3 regions of the Actinoallomurus sp. NPDC050550 genome follow, and region 2 is predicted to be linked to each of the others. Evidence: riboswitches for the same ligand, from Rfam matches in the RefSeq annotation. Region 2 holds a riboswitch; each other region holds the start of a gene.

Region 1 (3,272 bases), on a different contig from region 2:
TGTGCTGCTCGGCGGCGGCGAGGGCCGACGAGGCGGTGGTGCCGCTCAGGTCGCGGCGATCACCTCCTGGGTGAGCACCGCGTGCACGGCCGTACCCGCCAGTGCGTACGCGGGCTCCGCATCCGAGGACCCGTCCGCTCCGGCGTTCTTCGGTGACGCCACGGCGGCGCAGCGGCTCTACCACTGCGGCTGAACCCGAAGGTCGCGGGACAAGCCGACTTGCGGGGCGCGGCGTCATGACAGGACATAAGGCGGCTGGTCGTCAACGGCGAACTCGACGGCCGTCCGGGCAGGGAAGGTTGCCGCGAGCGGTGTCGCTCGGTCGCGGATTCACCCGTGAGTATTGGTCGCCCATGTCGCATCGTGGCCGTTGTAGATCACCAGGTTTTCGTCGGCCTGGAGCACCAGCGTCGCGCCATCGTGGCCGAACGTGCCCGACGCCCAGACCGCCTCTTTGCCGGCGTAGACGACCAGATTGCCGTCGGCCTGGAACTCGGCGTACGCACCGGCCTGATGCGTCCCGGTGGACCAGATGATCGCGCCGCTCGTGCCGCGCAGCACGAGGTCGCCGCCCGTCTGCATCGTCAACGCGAGGCGGTTCGTGCGCAGGGTCTTACCCGGGTTGAGGCCGTATGGCGCATGCACTTCGAGTGCCCACGGATTCCCGCCCGACATCGGCTTCTCACCCGCCGGAACGCCCTTGCGGGCCGCTCTGCTCGAGGGACCGCCCTTGTGGGCCGCATCGGCGCGAGGTGAAGGCTTGCCGGGTGCCCTGGGCTCGGCGCTCTTGGTGGCCGCCGGTTTGTGCGTCGGTTGTGCGGAGGGTGTCGAGGTCGGGGTGGCCGACGGGGACGTGGAGGTGTACGCGCCCGGCGGAGGTTGCTGGCCGTTGCCGGACAGCACCCTGTCGGCCGCAGCCGAGGTGGGGTGTTTCCTGGCGTGGTGCGAGCCCGTGCCGATCAGCAGGATCGGGACCGCGAGCAGGACGGCCCCGCCGATCGCGACCGCGGCCAGCACGGGTTTCTTCGGCCGGTCCGGCGGCATCTCCTCGGCGTTCACCGCACCGATCTGCGGTGCGACCGCCACCGCGGCGTCCGTGTCCGGGGCGGGGTCCTCCTGCTCCTTCGCCGCCGACGGTGTGTCCTTCGGCCGCTCTTGGGTCTCGCCGGCCTTCTTCTCCTCGGTGGCGGACCGGTCGCCCTCATGGGCCGGCTCGGCGCCGCCGGCCGGCGCCAGGTCTCCGGCCTCTTCGATGTCCGCCTTGGGCAGTTCCACCGGCCGGCGGATACCGAGCGACTCCGCGCGTTCGCCGGGTCCTGACTGCGAAGACAAGATCGCTCTCCTTAGGTCTGAATCAGATCGCGGGCGGCGCCGGGTCCAGCGGCGCGCCGGCCAGGTGCTGCGGGACGTCCCTCCCGCTCAGGGCACATGCCGACGCAGGTATCGGCGGCAGGCCGACTCCTCGGTAAGGCATACGAATCCCACCGCATTCGGGTTCACCACCGGACGGCTCCGTTTTCGGGCGAATACGACCGATCTCGCCCGAGTACGCCCGGCGACTCGGGGGCGACGGGGATTGATACGCTCGCGGCTGGCATGAACTGATGCGAGGTGCCCCCACGAGGGGAGAATCGGGAAGCCGGTGAAATTCCGGCACGGGCCCGCCGCGGTAACCGGGGAGCCGCCGTCCACGCGCGCACGCGCAGCCACTGGCCGCCAGGCCGGGAAGGCGGATGGTCAGGCATCGATCCGGAAGTCCGAAGACCGGCCTCGCTCCATCGGCCACCGCCAAGGTGGCCTGACGCAGCGGGAGCCTGCCCATGAACGCCGACATCTACGACGTGGTCCACCGTCGCCGTGACGTGCGCGCCCAGTTCACCGGCGCGCCGATACCAGAAGACGTCCTCCACCGGATCCTGACGGCTGCGCACGCCGCGCCCAGTGTCGGGCTCTCCCAGCCCTGGGACTTCATCATCGTGGCGGACCCGGCCGTCCGGCGCGCCTTCTACGACCACGTCCAGCACGAACGCACCACGTTCGCCGCCACCCTCACCACGGCCGCCGCCGACCGTTTCGCCCGGATAAAGATCGACGGTGTACTGGAGAGCAGCCTGTCGATCGTGGTCACCTACGATCCCGACCGGGGCAGCCCCGCGGTCTTGGGCCGACACGCCATCGCCGACGCGGGACTGTACTCGGTCTGCCTGGCCATCCAGAACCTGTGGCTGGCCGCCACCGCCGAGAACCTGGGCGTCGGCTGGGTGTCCTTCTACCGCGAACGGCACCTGCGTCAGTTGCTCGGTATCCCGACCGGGATCCGGCCCGTCGCCTGGCTGTGTGTAGGGCCGGTCACCCATCTGGAAGCCGTGCCGGATCTCGAACGGCACGGCTGGCGCCACCGCCGCCCCTTGGAGGCCGCGATCCATCACAACCGCTGGTGAGCCCCGCAGGGCGTCATCGTCGGTCACCGCGGGTTCGTAACGCCCCACGCGCACGGTTTACGAAGGGCATGCAGCCGGATCGACGGCAGGCCACTGAATCCGGATCGCGGGGTCGCGCTCAGCCCGTTTCGGCCTCGGTCCGTGGTGCTCGAGTCAGGGTGAGAGCACTACCTGCCACGCCGATAACGATGATCGCGATGGCCACGCTGATCCCGCCCTCATGGTCCCAGTAGACGTCCTTGAGCTCGATCAGCAGAGCGGCCTCGTCGACGACAAGAGCGAGCCCGATGCCGAAGGCCAGGCCCATCCACATGCGCCAGCGAGGGGAGCGCTCGACGAGCCCGCATGCTCCCACAGCGATCAGCGCCAAGATGCCCCAGATGTAATGGTGGATGTGCACGCCACCGACCCGGACATTGCCCAGCCCGGCGACGTGGACGTGGATCGCCCAAGTCAACAGGCGCAGCCCGGCGAACGTCGCGGTGAATCCCCACCAGGCCAGCACCAACCCACGCCGGGTCGGATGAACCTCCCGCAACCGGCGTGGGCCACGCTGTTCCAAGCGGCGGGCCTTGTGGTCTCGCGGCACCTGTTCGGTCACTCGGCGAGCGTACTTCGGCGCATCGACTCTTCGCGGTCACGGCGGCCGGCTGTACCCGGTAAGACGTAGGGCCGGGAAGCTCTCAGTCCTAAGGTGCTGGTATGACCTCCGAATCCGGCGGCATCATCCTTGAGATCGATGGCATGAGGCTGATCGGGGACCAGACTGTAAAGCATCGATCGGCGCGGATTCGGGGAGGCATAGGGTGCGAGACCATCCGGGGCGATGGC
Region 2 (3,272 bases):
GGCGGCGTGGGCGTCCTTGTAGCGGAGTGCGGGCCAGATTCGTGTTTCGCTCATGCCCTCATCGTTCCCCTGGAGCGTCCTCGTCGCCTTGGACGAATGGGAGCTCCTCCTCGGCCAGCCACGCCGACGGGGGACACCCGGCCAGGTCGTTCCAGTCGCGGGCCAGGTGCGCCTGGTCGTAGTAACCGCAGGCGGCCGCGACGTCCGCCAGGGGCGGCCGGCCGGGCCGCTGGAGCAGCTGTTTGGACCGCTCGAACCGCATCACGCGGGCGGCCTCCTTGGGCCGCAGGCCGTACTCCGCGGCGAACCGCTCGCCCAGGTGCCGCCGGCTCCAGCCCACCTCGCGTGCCAGGTCGGCGATCCGTACGGTGCCGTCGGTCTCGGCGAGCCGCCGCCAGGCGTACGCGATTTCGGGCGCCGGTCCCGGCAGCCGGCCGATGCCGCGCGACAGCACGTCCTCGACCACGGCGAATCGCGCCCGCCAGGTGCCGGCCTCGGTCAGGCGTTCGACCAGCTCGGCGGCCCGCGGGCCGATCAGGTCGTCGAGGGACAGGACGGCCCCGCCGATCGCGCCGGCGGGCAGCCCGAACAGGGAGCGCGCCCCCTCTGGCGTGAGGTCGAGCTGGATTCCGGCCAGGTCACCGTCGTGCGCGATGGTCACCGGCCAGGTGTGCATGCCTCCCACGAGGGCCATGAAGGCCGTCGGCGTCCGGTCCGCGCCGACGAGCGTACGGGTCGGTGCGTCCAGGCCGAGGATCACGGTCAGGTGCCGAGACGGGAGCCCCCGATGCGTCCCCGGGGCGAAGCCCTCGTACCGGTAACCGACGCAGCGCGCCACCGACGGTGCGAGCCGCACCGACGGCCGCACCCGGGCCGTCTGTTCGACGGTAGCGCCACTTCCCATGGCCTCCACGGTAACCGGCGGACAGCGGAAACGGCGGCGCTCGCCACCGATACCGGACTGGGCCACGCCGCACCGACCTGGATCGCCGCGCCGGACCTCGCCGTGGCCGTCGCCTCCGGCACCCTCGACCGCCGCGACCGTCCGTCCCGCGAAGTAGTCAGGCATTGTGCTGTTCCCATGGCCGACGCTCACGTCCGGTAGGGCGCGGCGTACACCTCGCTGTCGGCTCGGAGGACGATCTGGCGAGAGTTTCATCCAAGGGATGGGGTGACCTGCGGCGGTGCGGGGCGAGGGTGGGCCTCGTAGACTGGGCGCGCGACGGCGAAGGGAAGGAACCCGGTGTGAATCCGGGGCTGTCCCGCAACTGTGACCGGGTAGCGAACCCGCGTGTACGGCCACGGCGATCAGCTGGAAGGCCGCGGGGGAGCGGTGACCTGGGAGTCAGGAGACTTCCCGCCGTCGGCGACCTTTCACCCGAGCCGGGGCGAGGACCCCCGAGGGAAGGAACGACGCGTGCGTGTCCTGCTGCTCTCAACGGCCGATACCGAACTCCTGTCGGCCCGCTCCGCGAACGCCGGATATGTGACCGGCAACCCGTCCCGGCTGGACGTCGCCGACCTTGACGGGCTCTGCGAGGGCGCCGACGTCGTGGTCGTCCGGCTGCTCGGGGGGCTGAAGACCTGGCAGGAGGGCGTGGAGGATCTGCGCCGCCGGGGCCTGCCGCTGATCGCGCTGGGCGGGGAGGCCGCTCCGGACGCCGAGCTGATGGCGCTGTCGACGGTGCCCGCCGGCGTCGCCGCGGAGGCGCTGGACTACCTGCGCGAGGGCGGCGTGGACAACCTGCGGGAGCTGGCCCGCTTCCTGTCCGACACCGTGCTGCTCACGGGTGAGGGCTTCGAGCCGCCGCGGCGGATGCCGGCGTACGGCGTGCACCAGACCGGGGTCGAGCCGAAGGACGGCCGGCCGACCGTCGGCGTCGTCTTCTACCGGGCGCACGAGCTGTCCGGCAACACCGCCTTCGTGGACACGCTGTGCGAGCGGATCGAGGAGCTGGGCGCGAACGCGCTGCCCGTCTTCTGCGGCTCGCTGCGCTCCGCCGACGAAGAGCTCCTAACACTGCTGGGCCGGGCGGACGCTCTTGTCGTCACCGTGCTCGCCGCCGGCGGGGCGGTGGCCGCGGACGCGTCGGCGGGCGGCGACGAGGACGCGTGGGACGCCGGGGCGCTGGCCGCCCTGGACGTCCCCGTCATCCAGGGGCTGTGCCTGACGACGTCCCGTGCCACCTGGGAGGCGTCGGACGCGGCGCTGTCCCCGATGGACGCCGCGATGCAGGTCGCGATCCCCGAGTTCGACGGCAGGCTGATCTCGGTGCCGTTCTCCTTCAAGGAGGAGGGACCGGACGGCATCCCCGTGTACGCCGCCGACCCGGAGCGGGCCGCGCGCGTCGCCGGGATCGCCGTCCGCCAGGCACGCCTCGGGCACACGCCGGTCGCCGAGCGCAGGCTCGCGATCGTGCTGTCGTCGTACCCGACCAAGCACGCCCGCGTCGGCAACGCCGTCGGCCTGGACACGCCCGTCTCGGCGGTCCGCCTGCTCGCGGCGCTGCGGGAGGCCGGCTATGACGTCGGCGACCATCCCACCGACGGGGACACGCTGATCCACTCGCTGATCGCGGCGGGCGGCCACGACGTCGAGTGGCTGACCGAGGAGCAGCTGCGCGCCGCGCCCGCCCGGGTGCCGCTGAAGGACTACGAGCGCTGGTTCACCGCGCTGCCGGAGTCGCTGCGCGAGGGCATGCGCGAACACTGGGGCGAGCCGCCGGGCGAGCTGTACACCGACGACGACGAGATCGCGCTGGCGTCGCTGCAATTCGGGAACGTCGTGCTCATGATCCAGCCGCCGCGCGGGTTCGGGGAGAACCCGGTGGCGATCTACCACGACCCCGATCTGCCGCCGTCGCACCACTACCTGGCGGCGTACCGCTGGCTGGACGAGGTGTTCGGCGCCGACTCGGTGATCCACCTCGGCAAGCACGGCACGCTCGAGTGGCTACCCGGCAAGGGCCTCGGGCTGTCGGCCGAGTGCGCTCCGGACGCGGTCCTCGGCGACCTGCCGCTCGTCTACCCGTTCATCGTCAACGACCCGGGCGAGGGCACCCAGGCGAAACGGCGCGGCCACGCCGTGGTCGTCGACCATCTGGTGCCGCCGATGGCGCGCGCCGACACGTACGGGGACCTGGCCAGGCTCGAACAGCTCCTCGACGAGTACGCCACCGTCCAGGCGATGGACCCGGCGAAGCTGCCCACCGTGCGCGCCCAGATCTGGACGCTGGTCAAGGCCGCCGAGCTCCACCACGACCTGCACGTCA
Region 3 (3,272 bases), on a different contig from region 2:
GCGCTTGAAGACGTTGGACACCTGCGGCTCGATGCACTCGTAGCAGCCGGCGATGGAGGCGATGGTCGCGGTCGGCGCGATCGCGACCAGCAGTGAGTTGCGCAGCCCGACCTCCCGGATCCGGGCCCGCAGAGCCTCCCACTCGACGGCGTGGACCGGGTCGGTGTCCGGCCAGTGGTCCGGGTGCAGGACGCCACGGGCGGCGCGCGTCTGGTCGTAGGAGGGGTGCGGGCCGTAGGTCGCGGCCAGCGCCGCCGACTCCCCGTAGGCCGCGAGCGCGATCTCTTCGGCGATACGGGTGGACAGCGCGAGCGCCTCGGGTGAGTCGAAGGGCAGCCGCAGCCGGAAGAACACGTCCGCCAGGCCCATCACGCCGAGCCCGATCGGCCGCCACCGCCGGTTCGCCTTCGCCGCCTCCGGCGTCGGGTAGAAGCCGCGGTCGATCGTGCGGTCCAGGAACCGCACCGCCGTACGCGCGGTCGCCCGCAGCCTCGCCCAGTCGACCCCGTCGTCGGTCACGTGGGCGGCGAGGTTGATCGAGCCGAGGTTGCACACCGCGGTCTCGGCGTCGTGGGTCACCTCGAGGATCTCGGTGCAGAGGTTGGACAGGTGCACGACGTTGCCGGGCTCGGCGGTCTGGTTGCAGGCGCGGTTGGCGGCGTCCTTGAACGTCATCCAGCCGTTGCCGGTCTGGGCGAGGGTGCGCATCATCGCCCCGTACAGCTGCCGCGCCGGGACCTGCCGGACGAACCGGCCCTCGGCCTCGGCCGCCCGGTACGCGCGGTCGAACTCCTCGCCCCACAGGTCCACCAGCTCCGGCACCTGCTTGGGATCGAACAGCGACCAGGTCGCGTCCGCCTCGACCCGGCGCATGAACTCATCCGGCACCCAGTTCGCCAGGTTGAGGTTGTGCGTACGCCGCGCGTCCTCCCCGGTGTTGTCCCGGAGCTCGAGGAACTCCTCCACGTCGGCGTGCCAGGGCTCGAGGTAGACGCACGCAGCGCCCTTGCGTCGGCCGCCCTGATTCACCGCCGCGACGCTCGCGTCCAGCGTCCGCAGCCACGGCACGATCCCGTTGGAGTGCCCGTTCGTGCCCCGGATCAGCGAGCCCCGGCTCCGCACCCGGCTCCAGGAGATCCCGATGCCGCCGGCGTACTTGCTCAGCCGGGCCACCTGGCCGTACCGCTCGTAGATGGCCTCCAGCTCATCGCGCGGCGAGTCCAGCAGGAAGCAGGACGACAGCTGCGGGCGGGCGGCTCCGGAGTTGAACAGCGTCGGCGAGCTCGGCAGGTACGCCAGCCGTGACATCAGGCCGTACAGCTCCGCCGCCTCGGCCACGCTCTCGGCCAGCCCGCAGGCCACCCGCAGGAAGAAGTGCTGCGGGCGCTCCAGCACCTGCCGCCTCGTCGGATGCCGCAGCAGGTACCGGTCATAGATGGTTCGCAGCCCGAAGTAGGTGAACCGGTCGTCGGCGTCATGGTCGACCAGCGCGTCCAGCGCCGCCGCGCTACGGGCGACGAATCCTGCGGTCTGCTCGTTGAGCAGCCCCTGCCCATGGGCCGCCGCGACGGACTCGGTGAACGTCACCGGCCCGGTCTCCTCCGCGATCGACCGGGCGAGCAGCCGGGCCGCCACCGTCGAGTAGACCGGGTCGGTGACGACCAGCGCAGCGGCCCGCCGTACGGCCTCGGCCAGATCACCGGCTCCGGTGATGAGCAGCGGATCGGCCTCCGGCAATCCGGCGCAGACGCGCTCGATCTCTGCCGCGAGCGTGGCCTCGGGGGCCGTGGGGGGCGCGATGAGCTGTTGTGTCACGGTGCTCTCTCCTCGTGGGCTTCACCCTCGCGAGAAGACGCGCACGGACGACAAGGCTCCGCCGCCGGCCCTCCCACGAGGCCTGGACGACCGCGCGCTCCCGCGCACGGGTCGCTGGCAGGTCTTCGGACTCGCGGGCAGCACGCCTTCAGGCGCGTCCTACTGGCCGTCGCTTCCCGGGCCCGATCGAGCCCAGTGCTGTTGACGGCGGTCGTTCCCACTCACCGCTGCGGGGCAGTCCCGGCCTCTCACCGGGTTCCCTCTTACGACACCCGCCACATGATGCACAGGTGAACCAGCAACACGAGAACCATACATGTAGTGGCGATTGAAACGCATCACCACCAGATATTGGGTGTGTCGGGTAAGGAGCAGCGCAGCGCGGGCATGCCGAACGGCCCCCGGCGGTGATCCGCCGAGGGCCTTCAGGAGGTGTGGCCTACGCCGTGACCGGTGCCTGCGCGGTCCGGGGGCCTTCGGCCGTACGGGCGAGCAGCCGTTCGGCCATCGGCGCGAAGCACAGGCCGATCGCCGCCCACATGATCGCCTGCGCGGCCACCGAGTACAGGCGGAAGGAGAACAGCACGTCCGCCGGGAACCCCGGATAGACGATCTGCCCCTGCTGGTTCTTCAGCGGCAACGGTGTCTCCGTCGCGTGCCGGCCGTACTCGTGGACGTTCGCCGACAGATGCCCGAACGAGGGAAGCACGAACATCACGACACCGAGCGCCGCAACGCAGGCCAGCCCGGCCAGCAGCGTCGCGTTCCAGTTCCCGAAGCGGGGCTTGAGCTTCTGGCCGAGCCAGACCGCCAGGATCAGGAACGCGATGGCGAACCCGACCATCAGCAGGAACAGGCCGCCTCGGTCGCGGATGGTCTCGTGGTGACCGATCGCGGGCGGGTCGGCCGGATACTTGGCGAAGGGGATCAGGTAGAACCCCAGGAACCCGCCGAGGGCGACCAGCAGCGCCAGCGTCCGCGGCCGCAGGTTCCCCGTGCGGCCGCAGGCCAGGATGTAGGCCACCGCGTACAGACCGCCCATCGCGGCACCGAACAGGATGACGCCGACGCCGATGCCGACGTTCGCCTGGATGGTGCGACTGAAAATGTCCGGGTGGGCGGCCTCGGGCGTGATGCCCGCCGCCTTGTCGAGCATCGCCTGAGCGGCGTCCCGGCCGCTCTCGTAGTCGACGGCCGCCTGAATCTGCGGCTCGGCGAAGATCCGTGCGAAGACGAACGCGAGGATTCCGCCGATCGCGCCCACGAGCAGCCCACGCAGGATGAATCGCCGTTCCACGGCGTACTCCTTGAATTGTGGTGTCGCGGGCCGGATCAGTGGCAGGGGAATCCGAGGAGGTGCCGGGCGTCGTGAACGAACTCGTGAATGGCCATGTTGTTGCCGAAGACCGAGGTCGCGCCCTGGTCGACGCCGATGAAGTAGTACACGGCCAGGCCGA

The links. A riboswitch is a leader RNA that binds a small molecule or an ion and turns the genes downstream of it on or off. The one in region 2 is predicted to bind cobalamin.
Region 1: it holds a riboswitch for cobalamin, as region 2 does, so the genes downstream of both, bluB (5,6-dimethylbenzimidazole synthase) here and cobN (cobaltochelatase subunit CobN) in region 2, are expected to answer to the same signal.
Region 3: it holds a riboswitch for cobalamin, as region 2 does, so the genes downstream of both, AB0I04_RS38160 (ribonucleoside-diphosphate reductase subunit alpha) here and cobN (cobaltochelatase subunit CobN) in region 2, are expected to answer to the same signal.

The regions. Positions count from the first base shown of each region.
Region 1 is NZ_JBFAJC010000046.1:67,696-70,967, reverse strand. It holds gene AB0I04_RS41560 (glycosyltransferase family 39 protein) at 1-193, shown strand, start outside; gene AB0I04_RS41555 (hypothetical protein) at 331-1,332, opposite strand; cobalamin riboswitch at 1,593-1,788, shown strand; gene bluB (5,6-dimethylbenzimidazole synthase) at 1,821-2,441, shown strand; gene AB0I04_RS41545 (hypothetical protein) at 2,560-3,042, opposite strand; gene AB0I04_RS41540 (transglycosylase SLT domain-containing protein) at 3,248-3,272, shown strand, end outside.
Region 2 is NZ_JBFAJC010000008.1:213,007-216,278, forward strand. It holds gene AB0I04_RS14320 (VOC family protein) at 1-54, opposite strand, end outside; gene AB0I04_RS14325 (helix-turn-helix domain-containing protein) at 59-904, opposite strand; cobalamin riboswitch at 1,234-1,356, shown strand; gene cobN (cobaltochelatase subunit CobN) at 1,418-3,272, shown strand, end outside.
Region 3 is NZ_JBFAJC010000039.1:26,853-30,124, reverse strand. It holds gene AB0I04_RS38160 (ribonucleoside-diphosphate reductase subunit alpha) at 1-1,815, opposite strand, end outside; cobalamin riboswitch at 1,914-2,130, opposite strand; gene AB0I04_RS38155 (CbtA family protein) at 2,255-3,112, opposite strand; gene AB0I04_RS38150 (CbtB domain-containing protein) at 3,148-3,272, opposite strand, start outside.